3 regions of the Mucilaginibacter sp. AK015 genome follow, and region 1 is predicted to be linked to each of the others. Evidence: riboswitches for the same ligand, from Rfam matches in the RefSeq annotation. Region 1 holds a riboswitch; each other region holds the start of a gene.

What was found. Region 1 has a riboswitch for S-adenosylmethionine ahead of HDC91_RS02505 (O-acetylhomoserine aminocarboxypropyltransferase/cysteine synthase family protein). Riboswitches for the same ligand answer to the same signal wherever they lie in the genome.
Region 2: linked by a shared signal. The riboswitch ahead of HDC91_RS09645 (peroxiredoxin) and the one ahead of HDC91_RS02505 (O-acetylhomoserine aminocarboxypropyltransferase/cysteine synthase family protein) in region 1 are both predicted to bind S-adenosylmethionine.
Region 3: linked by a shared signal. The riboswitch ahead of metH (methionine synthase) and the one ahead of HDC91_RS02505 (O-acetylhomoserine aminocarboxypropyltransferase/cysteine synthase family protein) in region 1 are both predicted to bind S-adenosylmethionine.

What each region holds. Positions count from the first base shown of each region.
Region 1 is NZ_JACHCV010000001.1:586,906-595,216, forward strand. Features, by position in the region: gene mqnE (aminofutalosine synthase MqnE) at 1-141, opposite strand, end outside; gene HDC91_RS02500 (PLP-dependent aspartate aminotransferase family protein) at 327-1,442, shown strand; SAM riboswitch class I at 1,606-1,718, shown strand; gene HDC91_RS02505 (O-acetylhomoserine aminocarboxypropyltransferase/cysteine synthase family protein) at 1,954-3,267, shown strand; gene metX (homoserine O-acetyltransferase) at 3,365-4,420, shown strand; gene HDC91_RS02515 (homoserine dehydrogenase) at 4,420-5,652, shown strand; gene HDC91_RS02520 (glycosyltransferase family 87 protein) at 5,770-6,975, shown strand; gene HDC91_RS02525 (dihydrolipoamide acetyltransferase family protein) at 7,052-8,311, opposite strand, start outside.
Region 2 is NZ_JACHCV010000002.1:109,031-117,341, forward strand. Features, by position in the region: gene HDC91_RS09625 (carbohydrate binding family 9 domain-containing protein) at 1-1,403, opposite strand, end outside; gene HDC91_RS09630 (class I SAM-dependent methyltransferase) at 1,701-2,354, shown strand; partial or broken gene HDC91_RS09635 (DUF5996 family protein) at 2,396-3,324, opposite strand; tRNA gene HDC91_RS09640 (tRNA-Cys) at 3,535-3,605, opposite strand; gene HDC91_RS09645 (peroxiredoxin) at 3,621-4,256, opposite strand; SAM riboswitch class I at 4,401-4,518, opposite strand; gene HDC91_RS09650 (SulP family inorganic anion transporter) at 4,632-6,179, opposite strand; gene HDC91_RS09655 (glycoside hydrolase family 2 TIM barrel-domain containing protein) at 6,229-7,296, opposite strand; gene HDC91_RS09660 (PAS domain-containing sensor histidine kinase) at 7,733-8,311, shown strand, end outside.
Region 3 is NZ_JACHCV010000004.1:116,676-124,986, reverse strand. Features, by position in the region: gene HDC91_RS15465 (hypothetical protein) at 1-285, shown strand, start outside; gene HDC91_RS15460 (Bax inhibitor-1/YccA family protein) at 379-1,119, shown strand; SAM riboswitch class I at 1,593-1,704, shown strand; gene metH (methionine synthase) at 1,835-5,551, shown strand; gene metF (methylenetetrahydrofolate reductase [NAD(P)H]) at 5,663-6,619, shown strand; gene HDC91_RS15445 (hypothetical protein) at 6,640-8,311, opposite strand, start outside.

The DNA of each region.
Region 1 (8,311 bases):
CAGTTCAGCTTTTTCGTAAAGCAAAACGCCTTCATCAAAAGTGATGCGCTGGTTATGAAGTACCTTCTCGGCAATGTTCTTAAGCTCGGGTAAAAGTTGGGGGTTATCCAGCAATACCCTGAAGTTTTCTGATACTTCCATTTAGAAAAATATTTGAGCAAATGTAGCAATTTGCATTAGTTTTAAAACGTACCTACTAATTTGGAACGTGTTTAAACACGCAAGTATGACAATGATGTTACAGTAGGAAAATGTAGAACCATTTTGCATCGGCCGCTATTGATAACTGAATTTTCTTGGTTAATTTGGCGACATTATTCCCTGTTATGAAAATAGAAACTATCGCCATCCACGCCGGTAACCACACCGATGCCTCATCCAAAGCTGTTGTACAACCAATCGTAATGTCGACCACGTTTGAGCGTGATGAAGATGGCGGATTTTCATCGGGTTATCAATACAGCCGTTCGGCAAACCCTAACCGTGCATCGTTAGAAAATGTATTGGCACAGTTAGAAGGCGGCGCTGAAGCGGCGGCATTTTCATCAGGTAATGCGGCGGGTATGTCGGTATTTCAATCGCTTGAGCCGGGCACACACATCATTTGCCCCGACGATATGTATCACGGACTGCGCAACCAGCTTAAAACGTTGTTTGAGGGCATTTTGGATTTTGATTTTATTGATGTGAATGACGAGGATGCGTTAAACGCCCATATTAAACCCAATACCGGTGTAATATGGATAGAAACGCCGTCTAATCCGCTGCTGAAAATTACTGACATCAAAAAGGTAGTTGCTATTGCACGCGGGCATAATATTAAGGTGGTTTGCGATAATACCTTTGCCACCCCACTGTGCCAGCAGCCGCTCGCATTGGGTGCCGACCTGGTGATGCACTCTTCCACTAAGTATTTTGGCGGTCACAGCGATTTAATGGGCGGGGCGCTTATTACTGCTCAGAAAAACCACTGGTGGGAAAAGATCCAAAATGTACAAACTATGGGCGGCGCGGTACCCTCGCCTATGGACTGTTACTACCTGGTACGCAGCATCAAAACCCTGCCTTACCGTGTAAAGGGGCATGTGCATAATGCCTTGCTTTTAGCGGAATTTTTAGAGAAACACCCCGCCGTTGAAAGCGTGATGTATCCCGGTTTGCCATCGCACCCGCAGTATGATATTGTAAAAGCGCAGATGAGTTATCCCGGTGCCATGATGTCATTCACCCTTAAAGGAGGCGAAGACAAAGCAAAAAAAGTGGTGAACGCGCTAAAGATCTTTACCCAGGCCACCAGCCTTGGTGGCGTTGAAAGCCTGATAGAACATCGTGCATCTGTTGAAGGCCCTGATACCAAAACTCCTTTTAACCTGTTAAGGGTATCGGTTGGGTTAGAGCATATTGATGACCTGATAGAGGATCTGGAACAGGCAATGGCATAAATTTAAAATTCAGGCCATTATCTTGGTTCCTAAAGAACGCCGTCTTATTGACAAATGACAATTAAATTAAAATTTAATTTGGAACTTAAATCCTTATTGACCTATATTTGAAACATTATTTGGTAGCGATACCAATCGATCAATTTTCCCTCACACGGATTTTGATTTATAAAGAAGCGGCGAGAGATCAGGCTCGATGAACCGCTGGCAACCCTACAAGGTGTAGAAGGTGCCAATTCCTGTCCCGGAAAATATGTTACCCGGGGGATATAAATTAATAGTCATGAATAGTCTGATTTATTTAGCACAACAAAACACATCGCAAACCCAAACGGGTGTTTCTTCTGTATACAACCTTTCTGCAGGCTGTATTTGTATGTGTTGCTGCTGCTGTTGATGCAGTACACGTTCCCTTTTTCTGTTTCCCGAAAAAACACGTGATGCCCGCTTAGGATAGCTTTATCCTGTCATAATTGTAATATTTCATCAATATCCCTTAAATCTACAGAACATGTCTAATTTAAAATTCGAAACACTGCAACTGCACGCCGGTCAGGAAGTTGATGCTGTAACAGGCTCGCGCGCGGTACCCTTATATCAAACTGCTTCATACGTTTTCAATAATGCCGAGCACGGCGCAAACCTGTTCGCGCTAAAAGAGTTCGGTAATATCTATACCCGTATCATGAACCCTACTACCGATGTTTTTGAAAAGCGCATTGCAGCCCTTGAGGGCGGCATCGCAGCTTTGGCAACAGCATCGGGCCAGGCGGCTCAGTTTATCGCACTGAATAATATCCTGCAGGCTGGCGATAACTTTGTCACCTCTCCTTTCTTGTATGGAGGTACTTACAACCAGTTTAAGGTGGCGTTTAAGCGCCTGGGTATCGAGGTGCGGTTTGCCCAGGACGATACCGCCGAAAATATTGAAAAACATATCGATGGTAAAACTAAAGCCATCTATACCGAAACTATTGGAAACCCCGGTTTCAGCATTCCCGATTTTGAAAAGCTGGCGGCCTTAGCCAAAAAGCACGATCTGCCGCTGATAGTAGATAACACTTTCGCCGCCGGCGGATACCTGTTTCGCCCGTTGCAGCATGGCGCGCATGTGGTTGTAGAATCTACCACCAAGTGGATAAACGGCCATGGTACCAGTATTGGCGGCGCTATTATAGATGGCGGCACATATAACTGGGGCAACGGCAAATTCCCGCAGTTTACCGAGCCAAGCGAGGGTTATCACGGGTTAATTTTTAACGATGTATTTGGCATTAACGGCCCGTTTGGCAATATCAATTTCATTATCCGCGCCCGTGTGGAAGGTCTGAGAGATTTTGGGCCTGCGCAGTCGCCGTTTAACTCGTGGCTTAATATACAGGGCTTAGAAACCTTGTCGCTGCGTGTACAGCGCCATGTTGATAACGCCCTTGAACTGGCCAAATGGCTGGAGCAGCACCCGCAGGTGGCATCTGTTAATTATCCGGGGCTGGAGTCCTCTCCCTATCATATCCTTGCAAAAAAATACCTGAAAAATGGTTTTGGCGCGGTGCTTACTTTCGAAATAAAGGGCGGTAAGGAAGCAGCTAACCAGGTGATAGATAATTTAAAGCTGGTGAGCCACCTGGCCAATATGGGCGATGCTAAAACATTGATCATTCAGCCATCGGCAACCACGCACCAGCAGCTTAGCGACGCGGAACAAGTGTCGGCAGGGGTAACTCCTGCGCAGTTGCGGGTAGCAGTTGGCATTGAACATATAGATGATATCAAGGCTGATTTTGAACAGGCATTTGCCAAAGTACAACAACCGGAATTAGTTTAATTTTTTCAAGAATTTTTTAGTTTTTTTTAGTTTTTTAAGTGATGTTATCAGGGAGCGGTTGTTCAGGCAACTGCTCCCGAAATAACGAAAGTAACAAATGAGCACACAAAGTTTTACCTATACCGGAACGTTTGAACTGGAATCCGGCCAGAAGCTACAGGGACTTGAGATCGGCTTTAATACCTATGGAAACCTCAATAAAAACCGGGATAATGTAGTGTGGGTATGCCATGCCCTCACTGCAAATTCCGATGTTTTTGACTGGTGGAAAGGCCTTTTCGGCCCCAATGACCACTTTAATCCCGAGGATCATTTTATTGTTTGCGCCAATGTTTTGGGATCGCCTTATGGCACCGTTAATCCGTTAAGTATTAACCCCGCTACAGGGCAGCCTTATTACCTGGCATTCCCGGAGTTTACGATCAGGGACATTGTTAAGGCGCATAAGATACTTGCAGACCATCTGGAAATTGAGCATATCGAAATACTATTGGGCGGATCATTAGGCGGCCAGCAGGCTATCGAGTGGAGCATAATTGAGCCCGAACGTATTAAAAACCTGATACTGATAGCAACCAATGCACTCCACTCACCCTGGGGTATTGCCTTTAACGAGTCGCAACGCCTGGCCATTAGTGCCGATCGTACCTTTTACGCCGGATCGCCTGACGGCGGCAGTAAAGGGTTAAAGGCCGCGCGAAGCATTGCACTACTATCCTATCGCAGCTATAAAACCTATGCTATCACTCAACAGGAAGATAGCGATACCGTTACCGATAATTTTAAAGCATCAACCTATCAGAACTACCAGGGGCAAAAGCTGGTGAACCGCTTTAATGCTTACAGCTACTGGTACCTGTCAAAAGCGATGGACTCGCACAATGTTGGCCGTGGCAGGCATGGCATAGATAAAGCGCTTAGCCTGATCAAGGCACGCACGCTGATTATCGGTATCAAATCTGATGTGTTGTTCCCTATAGAGGAACAACAGTACCTGTTCAGGCATATTCCAAAATCGGCCTTTGCCGAACTGGATTCGTTTTACGGGCACGATGGCTTTTTAATTGAAACAGAAGACCTTACAAATATCATCACGTCGTTTTTTAAAACAGATGTAAAAGGAAAAATTATTGAACTACAAAAAATCGCTTAATGAGTAAGAAATTAAATATAGGCCTGTTCGGATTTGGCGTTGTAGGCCAGGGATTGTACGATATCATCAAAACCAAGAACCTTAACCTGGAGATTGTCAAGATCGCGATAAAAAATCCCGAAAAGGAACGGTCGTTGCCGAAAGAATTATTCACCACAGACAGGTACGAGATATTAAACAATCCCGAGATCAATACGGTGGTTGAACTTATAAACGATACCGAGGCCGCGTTCGAGATCGTATCGCGGGCCTTAAGCTCGGGTAAAAATGTGGTATCGGCCAGTAAAAAAATGATCGCCACGTACCTTGACGAATTGATAGCGCTGCAGCACCAGTATGGCACTTCGCTGCTTTATGAAGGCGCGGTTTGCGGCAGTATTCCTATCATCCGCAACCTGGAGGAATATTACGATAACGAATTGCTGCATTCCATTAGCGGTATATTTAACGGGTCATCCAATTATATCCTTTCAAAAGGTTATTTAGAGAACCTTGATTATGATACAGCCCTTAAACAGGCCCAGGATCTTGGTTTTGCCGAAACCGACCCTACTATGGATGTTGGCGGGTACGATGCCAAGTATAAACTTATTATTGCCGCGGCGCATGCTTATGGCGTGGTGATAGACCCGGTACAGGTGCTTAACATCGGCATACAAAACCTTGCGCCAAACGATCTGCAATACGCACGAGAGAAAAAGCTGAAGATAAAGCTGGTACCTGTTGCAAAAGAACTCGACGACAGGCATGTAACCCTGTTTGTAATGCCAAAATTTGTAAATGAAACTGAATTTTTATACAACGTAGAATATGAATATAACGGTGTAACCGTACAAGCAGCTTTTGCCGATCAGCAATTCTTTTTTGGTAAAGGAGCGGGCGGCCATCCTACCGGCTCGGCAGTACTGTCTGATATAGCCGCGCTGCGTTATAATTACCAGTACGAATACAAAAAGGCCAAAGCCGATAACTACCTGCAGTTCACTAACAACGTAGAGGTAAATATTTACCTGCGTTACGAGGACGAAGCGCTTGTAGAAGCGCTGGAGTTTGAACACATTCACGAGCGCTTTTACTCGGGCAGCTATAAATTCGTAATTGGTAAAATAAACCTGCAAAAACTAATTGACAACCAACAGCTTATAGCGGATAGTAAAGCATTTGTTGCTTTTGCCGATCAATTAACCGGCGTTAGCCTGGCCGCTGAAAAAAGGTACGAAGCTGTAATTTAATTATATACCCCTGCCTTTAGAAAGAGCGTACAATCATGTGCGCTCTTTTTTTTGTTTGCGTTGGCTTGTTTTGGATATAGCAGCCTTTACGTATTATTGCAACCTGTAGCCACCTGTATGCAAAAACTAAAAAATATTCTATTCAACAAGACCTTTATTCTGTCGCTTTGGTTCGGACTCAGCTTTTTCGCGGTAGCAAAAGATATTGTTCTGCACCCTTCAAACAAATTAACCACGCATAATAATTACATCATTTACAAACACAACTTTTTAAACCTTATAAACCAGCACACGCTGTTTGGCCCCGAGCCGCAGTACTATTTCGACCTTAACCACTACGGGCCGGTGTTTGGTTTGGTGATTGCGCCGTTTGCGGTTTTGCCTAACCAGGCTGGTGTAATAATCTGGGCGATGTTCCTGGCCTTTATATTGTATTATGCCGTAATGCAATTGCCCCTTAACAACTCGCAAAAGTTTGTGATTTTGCTGCTTAATGTTAACAGTATAATGGGTTCATCGGGTAATGTGCAAGTAAATCCGCTGATTACGGCGCTGGTAATATTCAGCTTTATTTTTATCAGGAAAAAGCAGGATTTCTGGGCCGCGCTCATGATTATTTTAGGTACCGCTATAAAGTTATACGGCATTGTAGGGCTGGCGTTCTTCTTCTTTTCGGACAACAAAGTGAAATTTATTTTAAGCCTGGCGTTTTGGTCGGTAGTGTTATTTGCATTGCCCATGCTGGTGTCGTCTCCGGCTTATATTATCCAAACCTATCGCGACTGGTATCCCGATCTGCTGGCAAAAAACGCAGCAAATCTTACTTCTACCAGGGGTAACGTAAGTGTTATGGGTATGATAACTAAAATATTCCTGGTGAAAAACCTTTCGAACTTGTTGATATTGGTGCCGGCCATACTGGTTTTCGGTGCATCTATGTTGCGCATAAAATACTGGCGAAATCTTAATTACCAATTATTATTGCTGGCATCTGTATTGATATTTACCATCATATTCAGCACCAGTAGCGAGCCACCAACCTATGTGATCGCCTTTATCGGGGTAAGTATATGGTATGTGATCTTAGACAGGCCAATTACCGGCTACGAACGGTTCCTGATGATATTCGCCCTGGTGCTTACCAACTTTTCGCCTTCAGATCTTTTCCCGCGATACCTGCGGGTAAACTACGTGATACCCTATGCCCTGATAGCCCTTCCCTGCTTATTAATATGGTTTAAGATCGTATATGAGATGCTCACCCGTGATTTCAGCAAAAAAGCGGGCGTTTTAAAGATTGACAACTTGGAAAACAAAGCGTAAAACAAAAGGCTTCCGGTTATGGAAGCCTTTGCTTTTGTATAAACTCACAAATTAAATTAACTATATATTCCTGTAACTATAAACTCCTGTTAGTGTCCCAATTTTCAAGGTAATGGGCTACCCTGCTCACAAATTGTCCGCCCAGGGCACCATCTACTACGCGATGGTCGTAAGATAACGACAGGAACATCATATGCCTGATGGCTATCGCATCACCTTTTGGCGTTTCTATAACGGCCGGTTTCTTTTTAATTGCCCCAACCGCCAATATGGCTACCTGGGGCTGGTTAATAATCGGCGTGCCCATTACATTGCCAAACGAGCCTACATTGGTAATGGTGAACGTACCGTCCCTTACATCGTCGGGCTGCAGTTTGTTGTTACGGGCACGGTTAGCTAAATCATTAACAGTCTTCGTAATACCAATAAGGCTCAGCTCGTCTGCCTTTTTAATAACCGGTACAATCAGGTTTCCGCTTGGCAAAGCAGTAGCCATGCTAATGTTAATATCCTTTTTCCTGATGATCTGGGTTCCGTTCACCGATATGTTTATCAGCGGAAAATCTTTAATAGCTTTTACAACCGCCTCTATAAATATAGGTGTAAAGGTAATTTTCTCGCCCTCGCGTTTCTCGAACGCGTTTTTAATTCTCTCGCGCCAGTTTACCAATTCGGTCACATCGGCTTCCACAAACGAAGTTACATGCGGCGACGTGTGCTTACTGTAAACCATATGCTCTGCAATCAGCTTACGCATGCGGTCCATTTCAATAATTTCATGCCCGCCCGAAACGGATGTAGCGGCAGGTTGTGGCGCCGCCTTTGGCATTTCGGCAGCCGGTTGACCTGTTTGTTGCCCAGGTTCAAACTGTGGAGCCTTGGAAGCGGGTGAAGGTGCTGGCTGCGGTGCGGTATAAGCCGCTGCCGGTTGTTCCGTTGATTTTGCAACTTCAGGCTGTCGTGTTGCAGCAAAACTTTGTGGTGCCGCCTCTTTGGAGCCGCGTTTCTGGATATACTCCAGCAGGTCGTCTTTGGTTAAACGGCCCTCGGCGCCGGTACCAGGTATCTGGTCAAGCTCGTTATTACCAATACCTTCCTGGCTGGCTATATTTTTAACTAATGGCGAGTAAAATCGGTTCTCGTATTTAACGCCGTCAATAGGTGGGCTTTCTCTCTCTTCAATTTGATTGATGCCTGGTATATCGGCAACAGGTGCGGCTTGTTCGGCAGGCTGAGGGCTTGTTTGGGCCACAAATTGTGGTGCTTGCTCTGTTACAGATTGCGGTGCAGGTGTTGGTTCGGAAGTGGCCTGTGGTTCGTTGCTACCGCCCGGCTC
Region 2 (8,311 bases), on a different contig from region 1:
CCAACTTCGGCGTTGTAATCTTTCCCTACATATTGCTGTTGCAAGGCCGCTGTCCAGTATTTGCTTAGGTATTGCAAATTGGCCGCCTGCACGAATTCGCGCCCTTTTACCCCTGCCGTAAAAGATTTTAACCCCAGCAGCTTGCCGGTCCATTGGTTGTTTGATGATGCCAGGTTAAATTCGGCGCCTATGTTACGGTTATACGCGTTGGCTGCACTGCCCGGTGCAGGGGCGCTGCCGGTACCATCCTTATTTACAAACATAAAACCAATATTCGACCGCGAGAACACCCGCCTTTGCAGGGTAACAATACCAAAGTTTTGCCCTGGTAAATTATCAGATGCCGACCGCCCGGTTTGTATATCCATTACCCCTACCCGCCAGTCTTTATCTATTTTCCCGGTTAACCGCGCGCCCGCGCGTATTGGCGCATTTAAACCGATACGGCGCGAGAAGAACGGCCTGATATCGCCATAACCGAAGTTGGCAAACAGATCACCGTTCTCCAGAAAAAACTGACGCTTTTCGGGGAAGAACAGCTCATACCTGTTCAGGTTTATCACCTGCTGATCAACATCCACCTGCGAAAAATCGGGGTTAACGGTCATGTCCAGGTTAAGCGACGAGGTAAGCCCCACCTTTACATCACCCCCAATTTCTTTACGCCAAACTGCCGGTTTATCGCTCTGAAAATCTTTGGTGATGCCCCCCAACGCGTAAGGGATGACTGATATGTTATGTGTAGCCACCGGCGGCGCTTCATCCCAAACAACCGTACCGGTGTAAGCCAGCGCGGCGGTTGGGAATTGTCTGGGTATAGGCGTCCAGCTCGATTTCTCGGTAGTGACCAGATCATTACGGCTAAAGTTTATTCCCCACTCTTTTATGCCTTTTTTGTAACGAATACTTTTAAAAGGAATGGCCGCTTCGAACACCCATTTATCCGGATAATTTTTTACAGCCGAGTACCACTTGTTATCCCAACTCAGGTCAACCTTGCTGCCTTCATACATGGTGCCATCCCATTGGGCCCCTGCCGCGTTGGCGCCGAAGCTAAAGCCATCGGTACGGGCATCAAAGGGATCCATAAAAAAGATGAAGTTATCATTCTTCAGAAAGCTAAAATCGCGCTTCAGCGATTCCACCATATAGCCTGCTGTTGGCGTATAGCAAACCGCCGATATGTAAAAGTTATCGTTATCATACGCCAGGCGAACTACTGTGCGTAGTTTGGCAAGGCTGGTATCCATAGGCAATACCATAAAAAACGGGCTTGTAGTATCGGCCTTAAGCCAGTCGGCTTCATCAAGCAAACCATCAATTTTTATGGGGGATGCAGCACGCTTGATATGGTATTTGTAACCGGCGTTCTTTTTTTGCGCGAAAACAAAACTACTAAACATGCAACAGCACATTAGTAATAGGGTAAACTTTGGTTTTAGCAATTGGTATGGTACTTAGGATGTGAGATAATACCACCGCTATTGTGTTAACGGTACACAATAATATAAATATTATGCGATAATGCATAAGCACATTGGCTTATCAAACCAAATTTTTAAAGCCATTGCAATATTGTTACATTGCAGCCGGGCCGACTCACCCCCTGCCCCCTCTCTGCTGCGCAAAGAGGGGGAGGATTTAAGAACCAATTTCCCCAGTCGGGGAGAGTCGACTACAACGCTAAACTAAATACCAACATGGCAAACCGCTTGCAGCAGCTTTACGGCAATATTGATATCTACCTTTTCGACCAGCTTTTGAAGGGACGCTTTGATGGGTGCACAAACGTGCTGGATGTTGGCTGCGGCGGCGGGCGAAACATCGTATACTTTCTGCAAAACGGCTATGAGGTTTATGGCATCGACCCAAATCCTGAAGCAGTGGCGCTGGTAAAAGCATTGGCCAAAGAGCTGGCTCCGGCTACTCCGCCAACAAACTTCAGCATAGGCAAAGCCGAACAACTGCCCTTTGAGGATGAAATGTTCGACCTGATAGTTTGCAGCGCAGTACTGCATTTTGCAGCCGATAGCAATCACTTCGACGCCATGCTGCGATCAATATGGTGCGCATTAAAAACCGGCGGTTATTTTTTCGCGCGGCTGGCATCTGATATTGGCATCGAGGATAAAGTGATTCCCCTGGGCAATAGCCGCTACGCCCTACCAGATGGCTCCGAACGCTTTTTGGTGAACGAACAGGTGCTAATGGAGTACACAGCCAGCTTAGGCGGCGAACTTTTTGAGCCGATAAAAACCACCAACGTGCAAAATTTACGGTGCATGACAACGTGGTGTTTGCGGAAAGTGGCCTCACCTAAACCCTCTCCGGGAGAACGAACTTTTCCGTTATAATAGCCAACCGCCCGCTCAAGCGCGAACATTTGAATTGGCGATTAATTTTTAAAACCCTGCAAATCACACTCTAATGCTCTATCCCAATTACCTGTTGTGGCGGCGGCATTATAGGTAGTTTGCAAAAACTGCATCAGGGTATTTTCGGGGTTGGCGGCTTGCTGTACCATTTCGTACATTAAAAAATATTCGCCCATTTCCTGGCTGTAAAAGGCTTCGGGTGGGCTCACCTGCTGCTTGCCGTAATCTTCAGGAGTTGGGTAACAATAGGCGTAGAACGCCGGCTGCGGAAACGCCTCGCTGCCCGGCCAAAACCCGCATGAGCTAACCTCGTGCGAGTATGCTTCCTGCATTACATCATCGGGCATGTTGGGCGCGCCGCCGGGGTGTTTGGGCGCCGGCCGGCCGCTGAAACGGGTAACTGCCAGGTCGAACGCGCCCCAAAAGAAATGTACCGGGCTGCATTTGCCCAAAAAGCCTGCCCTGAAATCAGTAAAAACATTGTGTATCCTGATGAGCGCCTGCCACAGGTTGTGCATCACATCGCTGTCGTAAGTACATGGCTTTTGGTTTTCGGCGAAGGGTATGGCCGGGTCAACCTCATTAGGCGCGGCATAAATTTCCACTTCAATACCCGCCAACCTCAGGTTAGCCATAACTCGTTGTAGAAAGCGGCTATGGTTTCGGCGCCTAATGCCGATGAGATATTTTCGCCCGTACTGGTGGTGATATGCAGTTGATGCTTTATAAAATCAAGGTCTATCTGGAACACCCCGCCGCCGTAGGGTATGCTGCCTGTTGTTAAGCCTGTAGCGCTTACATACAGCGTAACCTGCCACGAGTGGTTTATCCACGGCATTTTTTTGAGGCGCACCTTGCCTATCATTTGTGTCCACATGTGTACCGTGGCAAGGGTGTCCTTCAGGTAATGATAATCGAGTTTTGGCCAGGGGTGAGTGGTAGTGTTCATACGTAAAGATACAATGAAATGGGGGAATTTTTTATGTAGTGTGTTAGTTTACTCACCAAGCGACACTTCGTGCGTGGCCCTTTCTGCTACGCAAAGAGGGTGAAAAATTAGAGAGTGGCCAAGCCTGGCGATGACCGGGCAGTAACCAAAAAAGGCGATGGACTCCTCAGCCCACCGCCCCGTCATTATAGTCAGTCAGTATAGTTTCAGACGTCGCGGGTAGATTCGAACTACCGTTAAAGGTTTTGCAGACCCACACCTATCCTCTCGGCCACGCGACTTTATCTTTCAGCCAGTTATTTATTGGGCTGGGGCGTTGTACGCAAATACGGTTTTACCTCTTTAAACCCTTTAGGGAATTTAGCCGGGATATCTTCTGTTTTGATTGATGGAAGCACCACAACATCTTCGCCGTCTTTCCAATCGGCAGGGGTAGCAACGCTGTGGTAAGCGGTTAACTGCAGGCTATCTATCACCCTCAATATCTCCTGGAAATTTCTGCCGGTTGATGCCGGGTAGCTGATGATCAGTTTTATCTTTTTATCGGGGCCGATAATAAATAACGAGCGCACGGTTGCTGTTAGCGAAGCATTAGGATGTATCATGTCGTAAGCTTGCGATATCTCGCGGGTTTCATCGCCTATGATCGGGAACGTAACTTCAACATCCTGGGTCTCATTGATGTCTTTTATCCACCCCTTGTGCGATTCTACATTATCGGTGCTTAAGGCTACTACTTTTACATTACGCTTTGCAAACTCGTCTTTGAGCGCTGCGGTTTTGCCCAGTTCAGTGGTGCAAACGGGGGTATAATCAGCCGGGTGCGAGAAAAGCACACCCCAGCTATCGCCCAGGTATTCGTAAAAATCTATTTCTCCTTGTGATGTTTGTGCTTTAAAATTTGGGGCGTCGTCGCCAATTCGTAAACTCATGTCTTTTTAAATTTTAAGTTGATATAAAAATATACAGCCATTAATGCTATGCTAATAGTTACAAAACTTATACAGGAAATTTGAAGGGATGCCGGCAGATGCAAGAGCATGTTTTGGATGCAAAACATGGTGGTCTTTTAAATCAGCTTATCTGTCTCCGACGCTATGCGGCGAAGCAGGAATTAGCACCTTACACAAGCTAAAAGCTGTACAGGTTGCTAAGACATCATAGGGCCTTTCCCTCTGTCTTTCTGGATAAGTATATATTTAAAGAACGATTACATTACAAAAGTAATTATAAATTCTATAATTCCTATAGACTTTATAATTTATTTTTAACATCTGTTTTAAACAGCTAAATTTCAGGAAGATAATCTATATATTATAACTCTTTTCTGTTGCTACCCAGTAATGCGGGTCTTCCATAATATTTACATCAATAACATCAGCGGCATTTTTTAGCAAAGCGATGCAATCTTTACTCAGATGCTTTAAATGGAGTTTTTTGCCTGCCTTACGATATCGCTCTGTTAATTTGTTAAGGGCTTGGATACCCGACATATCGGCAACGCGACTGTCTTTAAAGTCTATAATCACTTCGTCAGGATCGCCGGAGATGTCAAACTTTTCAGAAAACGCCGTTACCGATCCAAAAAATAACGGGCCGTAAATTTCGTAATGTTTGGCGCCATTACCGTCTACATATTTACGGGCGCGGATGCGTTTTGCACTTTCCCAGGCAAATACCAGGGCCGATATAATAACGCCTATCAACACAGCCAATGCAAGGTTGTGCAGCAGTATAGTTATAACAGCAACTAATATCCCCACAAATACATCCTGTTTGGGCATTTTATTAAATATCCTGAAGCTTATCCATTCAAAAGTACCAAATGCCACCATGATCATCACACCGGTAAGGGCGGCCATTGGCAGTTTGCCTATAACAGGCGCCCCAAAAAGTATAATCAATAAAATAGTTAGCGATGCTATTATACCCGATAACCTTGCCCTGGCGCCTGCTGATAAGTTTACCAGGGTTTGCGCTATCATGGGGCAGCCGCCCATCCCAAAAAAGAAACCATTTAAAATATTGGCGCTTCCCTGGGCTATACATTCGCGGTTGCCGTTGCCCCTTGTTGCGGTCATTTCATCAACCAGGTTTAAGGTAAGCAGGCCCTCTGTTAAGCCTACAGCCGCCATAATTAAAGCATAAGGGAAAATAATGTTGAGTGTGTGCAGGCTTAAAGGTATGGCAGGAATATGAAAAGGCGGGAAGCCACCGCTGACAGATGCAATATCGCTTACTGTTTTTGTGTGGATACCAAAACCCAGCACCAAAACAAATACAACAATAATTGCCACCAGCGACGATGGTACCGCCCTGGTAATTTTTGGGAAAAGCACCACAATAGCTATGGTTAACGCCACAAGGCCGCCCATAATTAACAATGGAGCGCCGCTAAGCCAGGCCGGCTGCCCGTTAACCACCGTTTTAAATTGTTGTAGCTGCGCCATAAAAATGATCACCGCCAGGCCGTTTACAAAACCATACATAACAGGTTGCGGCACCAGCCGGATAAGCTTTGCCAGTTTAAACACCCCAATAGCGATCTGGATAATGCCTGCTAATGCCACTGCGGCAAATACATATTCTATCCCGTTGGCCTTCATTAATGCTATCAGCACTACAACCGTGGCCCCTGCCCCGCCCGAAACGAGCCCCGGCCTTCCGCCGAATATAGCGGTAACAAGCCCCATTATAAAAGCGGCATACAAACCTACCAATGGCGGGAAGCCCGCCAGTATGGCGAACGACAATGATTCGGGCATCATGGTCATGGCAACAGTAAGGCCGGCCAGTATTTCGGTTTTATAGTTAACCTTTTGTGTAAAATCGAATAATTTAAAGCTCGCCTTCATGGCCGCAAAGCTATAAAAATGCCTGCAACATACCGGGCGTATTGCTGTTCTACTTTCCGTTTAGTTTTTTTATCAGCTCCACTTCTTCGGCCCTGTAAGGTGTGCCATCCTTCCGGAATATATCGTGGAACCACTCTTTAGGTTCACTGCCATCAGGAATTGGGTTATCCCAGGCGTAAATGGTATTGGTTTTACCCATTACAAAACCCCAATTAAGTGCGCCCACGTTCTCTTTTTTGAGCATAGGCATTACATTGGCAAATTTGCTTCCGCGGGTGCGGGCCATATATTCGGTACAGATAAGCGGTTTGCCGTGGCTTTTTAATAGTTGTATAGTTTTTAGGTGTGAGGCTTCGTCGGTATAATCGTGGTAAGTAATAATATCCGAGTTAAGGGCCTGGTAGGCATTCAATTTTTCAAAACTCCAATCCCATAAACCAGCGGATACAGGCTGATCGGGGTTTACCGCCCGTGCCCAGGTAAATACTTTGTTAAGCAATGCAAGCGAGGCATCCTTTTTACCGGAATTGCCCGGCTCGTTATACAGGTCCCACAGCAGTATGCGCTTGTCGTGCTTAAAGGCAGTCATAACGTCAGTTACGTAAGCCTGCAACATGGCGGTTTCGCCGGGGTTGTTCAGGCGGTTGCCCGGGTCCTGAAGCCAGCCTGAATTGTGTACGCCAACCTTTGGCGCAGGCTGGGTGCCAATTTTGGCACCGGCGTTCCAGCAGTCATCAAAAAACACAAACATGGTTTTAATGCCGTGCTTATCGGCAATGGCGAGGTATCGGGCAATACGTTTTTTAAAACCGGCTTTATCCTGCTGCCAGGCAAGGCTATGCAAAAACACCCGCATGGTATTAAACCCTATCCCTTCGGCATAACCTAACTCCCGGTCGATGGTTGCAGGGTCGAACGTTGCCGCCTGCCACATCTCTAACTGGTTAATCGCGGTACTGGGTATAAAATCTGCACCGGTCATCCATTTATGCTGGCCGTACCAGGTATTGGCCTTGGCCACCGACCATACTTTACCTGCAGGCGTCGTTTGGGCGGCTGCGCCGGCCGTTATTGATATCAGAACAATTGTAAGCAGCTTCAAGAATTGTTTTCCCATCGTTGTAAATTTTGTAAGGCTAAATATAGAAAATGATGCTGTAATTAATAATGTCAAACTCACATATAATTTAAACGGATATAAACCGCCTAATACGCTACTGGATTTATGAACACATTGAATAGCAATAATATTTCTTTTCAGTTATGATATTATTTCGCCGAATATTATACTATTTTTATCCGCTCAAATTTTCATAACCCTGCGGGTAAAAAACCGTATAAGACCCTTACATTGTTTAATAAGGTAATTTTCAGCGCTATAGAAATTTTGACAATGACCAATAAGCGTTGAAAAGCCCGGATGGCAACCAATAAAAAATATTTAAGACTGCGGGTTTAATACAACTTTTGGTTTTAATTATAACAGAATTGTGCTTTTGGCATATATTTTATTAGGCCATGTGGTAATTATAGATTAGTGATTAAAGTGTAAAATGAGTTTTTCTGACGGTCATAAGTTTTCTGGCGAAAGCATAGCTCATATTGCGCGTATAATTGACAGCATACATTTAGGCATTTGGGAGTATAACACCGATACCAGGCAGGTTAAATGGTCGCCGGGGTTTTATACTGCGTTGGGGTATAAACCGGGCGAGATAGAATGCTCATACAATTACTTTTTTGAACATCTGCTATATTACCACGATAAACAGGCCTTCTTAGCCTCTACCCATCATACAAGGCTTGGCAATTCGCCGGTTGTGCATATCAGGCTGCTTACCAAACAAAATGGTTATCAATGGTTTGAAAGTACCACTCAAAAACATGATACCGCAGACGGACCGCTGATATACGGCGTACTTAGCAATATTAATGCGCTTAAAGTAAGCGAAACAAAAGTTGCTGAAAAAGAACTTAAGTGTGCCGAAATTGGACGTATAGCAAAAATTGGCAGCTGGGAAATCGATGCCGCTACAATGGCGTTGAGGTTTTCGAAAGAGACATACAACATTTTTGAACTGGATGCACAGCCCCCAATAACGGTACCCGAAGCCATCAGTTTTTTTGAACCG
Region 3 (8,311 bases), on a different contig from region 1:
CTGATGGTTGACCAGGGCATAAACAAATTTATACTGATAGGTGAGAACGTGCTTAACTTTCACTTCTCTGACGACAGCTATTACGAAGAGTGGTTCCAGGAGGTTGAAGATGGCTGGATAGCCGGCATAAACTTCCGCGACCATGTGATATCCGAGTTTAAACACAGCAACATTGATTATTACATCAATTTTGGCGGTCAGCTTGATGACCTTCACTGGAGGGCATTGAAGCCGCTGCAAATGTTTAAAAAAGTAGAAGAGCAGTTAACTAAAAGATTAAGTTAGAATTCACAGCCAATTGTAACCTTTTTAACAGGTACAACTTTTTCAATCATTACATCGTTTTTATTATATTCGTACAAATAATTTCTGAAATACATGGAAACCAAAACCGATAATTTTGAATACGTTTACGATAACGTAAGTTACGTAGAAAACCCTGAAGCATCCCGCAAGTTCATTGCTAATGTATTTGTGTGGATGTTTGTTGCTTTGGGCATATCATCTGCATGCACATACCTGTTTGCTTTTATACCGCAGCTGTCAGCCATGCTGCGCGACCCGGAAACCGGGCAGAACAACATTTTAGGTATCGTTACTATGTTTGCGCCGCTAATTTTTATATTAATTTTAAGAGGTCGTTTTGAAAAAATGAGTTTAATATCAACCGTTGTAATGTTTGTAGCATTTTCGGCTGTTATGGGTATTAGCATTAGCTATATATTTTACTTATATTCTTTTGGAACTATAGCATCATCCTTCATAACAGCAGCCGTAGTGTTTGGAGTTATGGCTATCGGCGGTTATACTACTCAGCAGGACCTTACAAAATTTGGTTCTATCCTGATCATGCTGCTTATTGGCGGTATAATTGCTACGGTTCTGAATGTTTTTTTATTCCGTAGCAGTAGCTTTGATTTACTTATCAGCTACATAATGGTTGCGATATTTGTTGGCTTAACTGCCTTTAATGTACAAAGGTTAAAAAGGATTGGCGCCGGTATAGAATATGGAGACGCGGATGGCAAAAAACTGGCAATTATGGGTGCGTTAACGCTGTATATGAATTTCGTTAACTTGTTCCTGTGGTTGTTGCGCATTTTCGGCAACAGAAGATAATCGGATATCATAAATAAAAATTGAAAGCCGTTTGCTATCAGCAGGCGGCTTTTTTGGTTCAAAGGTTTTGGCTAAGCCATGAAGACCTGAGTGTTATCCGTCCCATAAATGGAACGGCAATAAACCCTGCTTAAATAGAACTTGCTTTGTCCCGCATATAGTACAAATCGCACAATTGAAATGAATCACGGCCGCTTTCGTTCGCCCCATAAATCGGGCGGCAATGAACCCGGCTTAAAATATAACTTGTTTTGCCCCTCAAACAGTACGGTTGAAAATCGAATCATGCCGTTTGCTTTATTCAACGGGTAGCGTTGCTTTGTCCCGCATACGGTACAAACGGTACAGTTTGAAAATGGAATCATTGCCGTTGGCTTTAGCCAACGGATAGCCAGACAAATCATTTTGGCTTCAGCCAAACTTCGTGTAATTTATACGCTTGCACTTTACAACATTATTACTCATATTTGTACCGCTTATGGAGAAAGACGGAGGGATTAGACCCTGCGATGTCTTAGCAACCTGTTACTTAACAAGGTGCTACATTCTACTCCGGTTAAAAGAATAACCGGGGACAGATAAGTGAAAGTCAATTTAACACCCGACTTTTCGAGTAAGCTGGAATAGATATGAGATTTTAGACGTGAGATATGAGATAGCCTTAGCTATGCTTTTTTTCTCAAATCTCAAATTCTCCTGTCTCACATCTCAACAAATGGATATTAGAAGAGAGTTACAAAAGCGCATTCTGGTTATTGACGGAGCTATGGGTACCATGATACAGCGGTACGAGCTCACCGAGCAGGATTTTCGCGGGGAGCGTTTTCGCGACCACCCATCCGATCTGAAAGGCAATAACGACCTGCTGAACATCACCCGGCCGGATGTGATCAAAGCTATCCATGCCGAGTACCTGGAGGCGGGTGCAGACATCATCGAAACAAATACTTTTAGCACACAACGCATATCGCTGGCCGATTATCACCTCGAGGAACTTGATTATGAACTGAGTTACGAGGGTGCCCGCATTGCGCGTGAAGTAGCCAACGAATACACCAAACGCGACCTTTCAAAACCGCGCTTTGTAGCCGGAGCCGTAGGTCCCACAAACCGTACCGCATCGCTGTCGCCGGATGTGAACGACCCGGGTTACCGCGCCGTTACCTTTGACGACCTGGCCGAGGCTTATTACGCCCAGGTACGGGGTTTGGTTGATGGCGGCTCGGACCTGTTACTGGTTGAAACCATATTTGATACCCTGAACGCCAAGGCAGCACTGTTCGCCATCGACAGGTATAAAAGTGAATGCAAGGCAGCCGGTAAAGATTACCCTGCCTTTAGGGAAACCGGCGGCATCATGATATCGGGTACCATTACAGACGCATCAGGCCGTACCTTATCAGGGCAAACGGTAGAGGCATTTTGGAACTCTATCAGTCACGCCCACCTCTTATCGGTAGGGTTAAACTGTGCTTTGGGCGCCCGCGAGATGCGGCCCCACTTAGAGGAGCTGTCTGAAAAGGCGGGTGTGTTCATCTCCGCCTACCCCAACGCGGGCCTGCCAAACGAATTTGGCGCTTATGACGAGACCCCGCACGAAACCGCTCACCAGGTTGATGATTTTATGAAGGCAGGCCTGGTAAATATAGTAGGCGGCTGCTGTGGCACCACGCCCGAGCATATTAAATGTATTGCCGATAAGGCCGCTAAATATCCGCCAAGGCAGATACCCGAAATTAAGCCCTACCTGCGCCTAAGCGGGCTGGAAGCCGTTACCCTTACGCCCGAAACAAACTTTGTAAATATTGGCGAGCGTACCAATATTACCGGGTCGCCAAAATTTTCTAAACTTATCCTTGCCGAAGATTATGAGGCCGCCCTGAGCGTTGCCCTGCAGCAGGTAGAAGGCGGCGCACAGGTGATCGATATCAACATGGACGAGGGGATGATCGACTCGGAAGCTGTGATGGTAAAATTCCTGAACCTGGTTGCCAGTGAACCGGATATTGCCAAACTGCCCATCATGATCGATTCCTCCAAATGGTCGGTTATCGAGGCCGGGCTTAAATGCCTGCAGGGCAAAGGTATCGTCAACTCTATCTCGCTGAAAGAAGGCGAAGAGAAATTTAAAGAATATGCCCGCAAAATATTAAGCTACGGCGCTGCCACAGTAGTAATGGCCTTTGATGAAACGGGGCAGGCCGATTCGCTGGAACGCCGTAAAGAGATTTGCGAACGCAGTTACCGTATTCTGGTTGATGAGGTTGGTTTTCCACCCCAGGATATCATCTTCGATCCCAATATTTTAACCGTAGCAACCGGGCTGGAAGAGCATAACAACTATGCAGTAGATTTTATTGAGGCTACCCGCTGGATAAAACAAAACCTGCCGCTGGCCAAGGTTAGCGGTGGGGTAAGTAACATATCGTTCTCGTTCCGGGGCAATAACGTGGTACGCGAAGCAATGCACTCGGCGTTCCTGTACCATGCCATAAAAGCCGGGCTGGATATGGGTATCGTAAACGCCGGGATGCTGGAAGTTTACGAGGAGATACCAAAAGACCTGCTTGAGCTTGTGGAAGACGTTTTACTAAACCGCCGCGAAGATGCCACCGAGCGTTTGGTTGAGTTTGCCGATACCATTAAAAGCAAAGGTAAAGAAGTGGTGCGCGACGAAGAATGGCGCAAGGGGACGGTAGAACAGCGCCTGTCGCACGCGCTGGTAAAAGGCATTATCGAGTACCTGGATGATGATGTAGAAGAAGCGCGCCAGAAATTTGCCAAGCCCTTAGAGGTTATTGAAGGCCCGCTGATGGATGGCATGAACGTAGTAGGCGACCTGTTTGGCGCCGGTAAAATGTTTTTGCCGCAGGTGGTAAAATCGGCCCGGGTAATGAAAAAGGCGGTGGCATATTTACTCCCCTTTATCGAACAGGAGAAACAACGCGTTATTGATGCCGGTGAGGATAGCAGCGGCAGTCGTGCTAATGCTGGCAAGGTATTAATGGCCACCGTAAAAGGCGATGTGCACGATATTGGTAAAAATATAGTAGGCGTGGTATTGGCCTGTAACAACTTCGAGGTGATAGATCTTGGGGTAATGGTACCGGCGCAAAAGATAATTGAAGAAGCAAGAAAACACGAGGTGGATATCATCGGCCTTAGCGGTTTAATTACCCCGTCGCTCGACGAGATGGTGCATTTTGCCAAAGAAATGGAGCGCGAAGGTTTTACCATTCCGCTGATCATTGGCGGGGCAACTACCTCGCGCATCCACGCGGCAGTAAAGGTAGCGCCGCATTATTCTGGCGGGGCTATTCATGTGTTGGATGCATCGCGCAGCGTAACCGTTTGCAGCAGCCTGATGAACCGTGATACCCGCGAGGATTATATACAGGGCATAAAAGACGAATACGCCAAAGCCCGGGAAGCCCATGCCAACAAAAAAAGCGACAAGCGTTTTGTAAGCATTGAACAGGCCCGGGAGCAAAAGTTTCAGATAGACCTGAAAACCGTAGCGCCCGCGCCTGCTTTTACCGGTATTAAAGCATTTGAAAACTTTCCGCTGGAAGAGCTGGTGCCTTATATCGACTGGACACCGTTCTTTCATACCTGGGAGTTACGCGGCAGCTACCCTAAAATATTTGCCGATAAGTTTGTGGGCGACGAAGCCCAGAAGCTTTTTGACGACGCACAGGTACTGTTAAAGAAAATTGTTGACGAAAAACTGCTTCGCGCGAGTGGTGTTATTGGCTTTTGGCCGGCAAACAGCGTTGGCGACGATATTGAATTATATACCGACGACACCCGGCAGCATTTGCTTACGCGTATTCATACGCTTCGCCAGCAAAACGAAAAGGTGAAAGGCGAACCCTATTATGCCCTGTCGGATTTTATCGCTCCGAAAGAAAGCGGTGTGGCCGATTATTTTGGCGGCTTCGCGGTGACAGCCGGACTTAGCTGCGACGAATTGGTGGCCGTGTTTGAGGCGGATCATGACGATTACAACAGCATTATGGCCAAAGCCATTGCCGATCGCTTTGCAGAAGCTTTTGCCGAAAAAATGCACGAACTGGTAAGAAAGGAATACTGGGGTTACGCAAAGGCTGAGCAATTAGGCGCGGAAGAATTGATCAAGGAAGAATACCAGGGCATACGCCCGGCACCTGGTTATCCCGCCTGCCCTGACCATACCGAAAAAACCACCTTGTTTGAGCTATTAAAGGCGGAGGATAACGCCCACATGCACCTTACCGAAAGCCTGGCCATGACACCGGCAGCATCGGTAAGCGGCTTTTATTTCGCCCACCCGCAGGCAAGGTATTTTGGTTTGAACAAGATAAGTAAAGACCAGGTGGAGGATTATGCAAGGCGGAAGAATATGTCAGTAGATACAGTTGAACGCTGGCTCGGGCCTAACCTTAATTACTAACAGCGCGTCATTGCGAGGTACGAAGCAATCTACCGATAAGCATATCCATATGCACAGTTCAGAGATTGCTTCGTGCCCCGCAATGACGCATTAAATTAGACTAAACTCAACATGAAAATAACGGAGCATATTGCTAACGCCAACGGCAAAACACTTTTCTCTTTTGAACTGATCCCGCCATTAAAGGGGCAGAGCATACAGGGCATTTACGATGCTATCGACCCGCTGATGGAGTTTAAGCCGCCGTTTATTGATGTTACCTCGCTGCGCGAGGATTACATTTACAAAGAACACGAAACCGGCTTGCTGGAGAAACTTGCCTACCGCAAGCGCCCCGGCACTATTGCCATTTGCGCGGCTATCATGAATAAGTACAAGGTAGATACTGTTCCGCATTTACTTTGCGGCGGTTTTACCAAAGATGAAACCGAGAACGGCCTGATAGACCTGCAGTTTTTAGGTATCGATAATGTGCTGGTGCTGCGCGGTGACGCCCGCCGCGGCGATGCCTCTTTTGTTCCGACACCAAACGGGCATTGCTACGCTACCGACCTGCTGCAGCAAGTAGTGAACATGAACAACGGTGTTTACCTGCACGAGCATTACGAAGGCATTATGAAGACGGATTTTTGCATAGGTGTTGCAGGCTACCCCGAAAAGCACTTTGAAGCACCAAACCTGAAAACCGATTTTAAATACCTGAAGCAAAAGATAGATATGGGGGCGAACTTCATTGTTACCCAAATGTTTTTTGACAATCAGAAATATTTTGATTTTGTGAACAACTGCCGGGCTGTGGGTATCAATGTACCTATCATCCCCGGGCTTAAGCCTATTACCACATCAAAGCAATTGGTTAACCTTTCTAAAACCTTCCATATCGATATCCCGGAAGCATTAAGCGATGCCATACACGATTGCAAGGAAGAAAAGCATGTAAAAGATATCGGTATAGAGTGGATGATAGAGCAGTGTAAAGAGCTGGTGAAATTTGGCGCGCCGGTACTGCATTTTTACACTATGGGTAATCCGGGCCCAACTAAAAGGATAGCCGAAGCGATATTTTAGCGGTCCCTCGTCAAAACGGTTTATAGCGCTTTTTCCAGGTGCACCAGTTTACCGTCAAAGTTCATCCCCTCGATCACGACCCTGAACTTGCGGGTAACATCGTTATTGTAAAATTTAATAAGATACTCATGCTTCTCGTTATCCAGGATAATATTTGGCTCCCAAAATAAGGTGGTGCGGAGGTCGGGTTTGCCCGTAACCGTTACAGCGGTAGCATAATCCGGACTGTAAAAATCTTTTACCAAGGTGTAGCCCGCCAACGGAAGCATTTTGTTGTTTTTGTCATTATAAACAAAGCCTTTGCCCCGTTTGGTATAAACCGATATTACCCCGCCGAATGCACCAAAGGCTCCACCCATTGATGGATCGTAAACCTTTACGTAGTCCACTTCCATCATCGGCGTATTACGGATATCTTCAGCGGGTACGGCAAAATTATTCAGAAAGAAGGCTACACCGTCATTTCGCCAGCTAACAGATGGTTCGTTACCCAATGGATTGCTGATCCTTAACCCCGGTATCTTACCTTGTAAATACTGAAACAACGAACCATAATTTGTTGCCCGGGGATCATTACCCACCAACAGGTTAGTAGATATGCCATCTTTAAAAACGCCGGAAGTATATTCCTTATCTACTTTTTTCTGCTGCGAAACGGCCGCACCCTTTATCTGCACTTCGTTAAGCTGCCGGGTGTTTTTAAGCTGCAGCATATAATCCTGCACACGTTTTGATAGCGCCAAAGGCGGGCCTTCTGTCGCTGCTGCCGTATCAGGGGCGGGTTTTACAAATGGATAAGTGTAGCTTTTTACCAGGCCGTTATCAACGGTCAGCTTTACTTTGTTTGAAGCAAGGTTTTTATCCTGAAACTTGAAATAGAGCTTAGCATCGCCATAAAAAATTAAGCCATCCCTGAAAAAGGCAGCGTTTTCGCTCACCTGCAGCGGTAACATTACCGAACTTTTGTCGGGCGCTTCTACAAAAATTGTTGCATAAGTGCCTGGTTTAAAACCGTTAGCCGTAATGCCGCTTACTTTGCCGCTGATACTTAAAAAACGATGAGTGGGTATAGTGTCGGTTAGTTTACCGGTGGTATCGGCGCTCCAGTTGTATTTGCGCCAGCCGTGGGTAAGCATTACCAGGTCTAAATTTTTGGCGGCGTCGGGTGTAGTATTGTTAAAATAATAATAAGGGTCCACAATTTTACCCCGCAGGTCGCCGGTTAACAGTAAGTGCGAAATAATGTTATCCTGATCAGGTGACGGGTTATCAATGTCCGCGTCAGTAACCGATACCGAATAATTAGAACGGATGCTATCTTTATTCGCCAGTTTTAACTCCGTTAGCCCGCGGCTTTGTTTGCTGATGCTTATAAAACCGGTATCAACGTTAAAACTATAATTGTGGTTATTTACAAAGGTTATGCGTTCGGCAACCGGGATTAAATTTTTATTGAATACAGTAATATTTAAAATACCTGATGGCATATCTTTTACGGGTATAATACCACTAGACATTTCGGCGCCTGAAAGATCGATTTTTACCATGTAAGCAATTTTGCCATTGTTATGCGCTATAAGCGTTAGCTGCTTATCTGCCTCCGCGGCATCTTTCGACCGGAAGATCAGAAACTTTTTCCCCGCGGCAACATCAGCAATATGAAGGGATATACCATTTGGCTTTGCCGCGGGC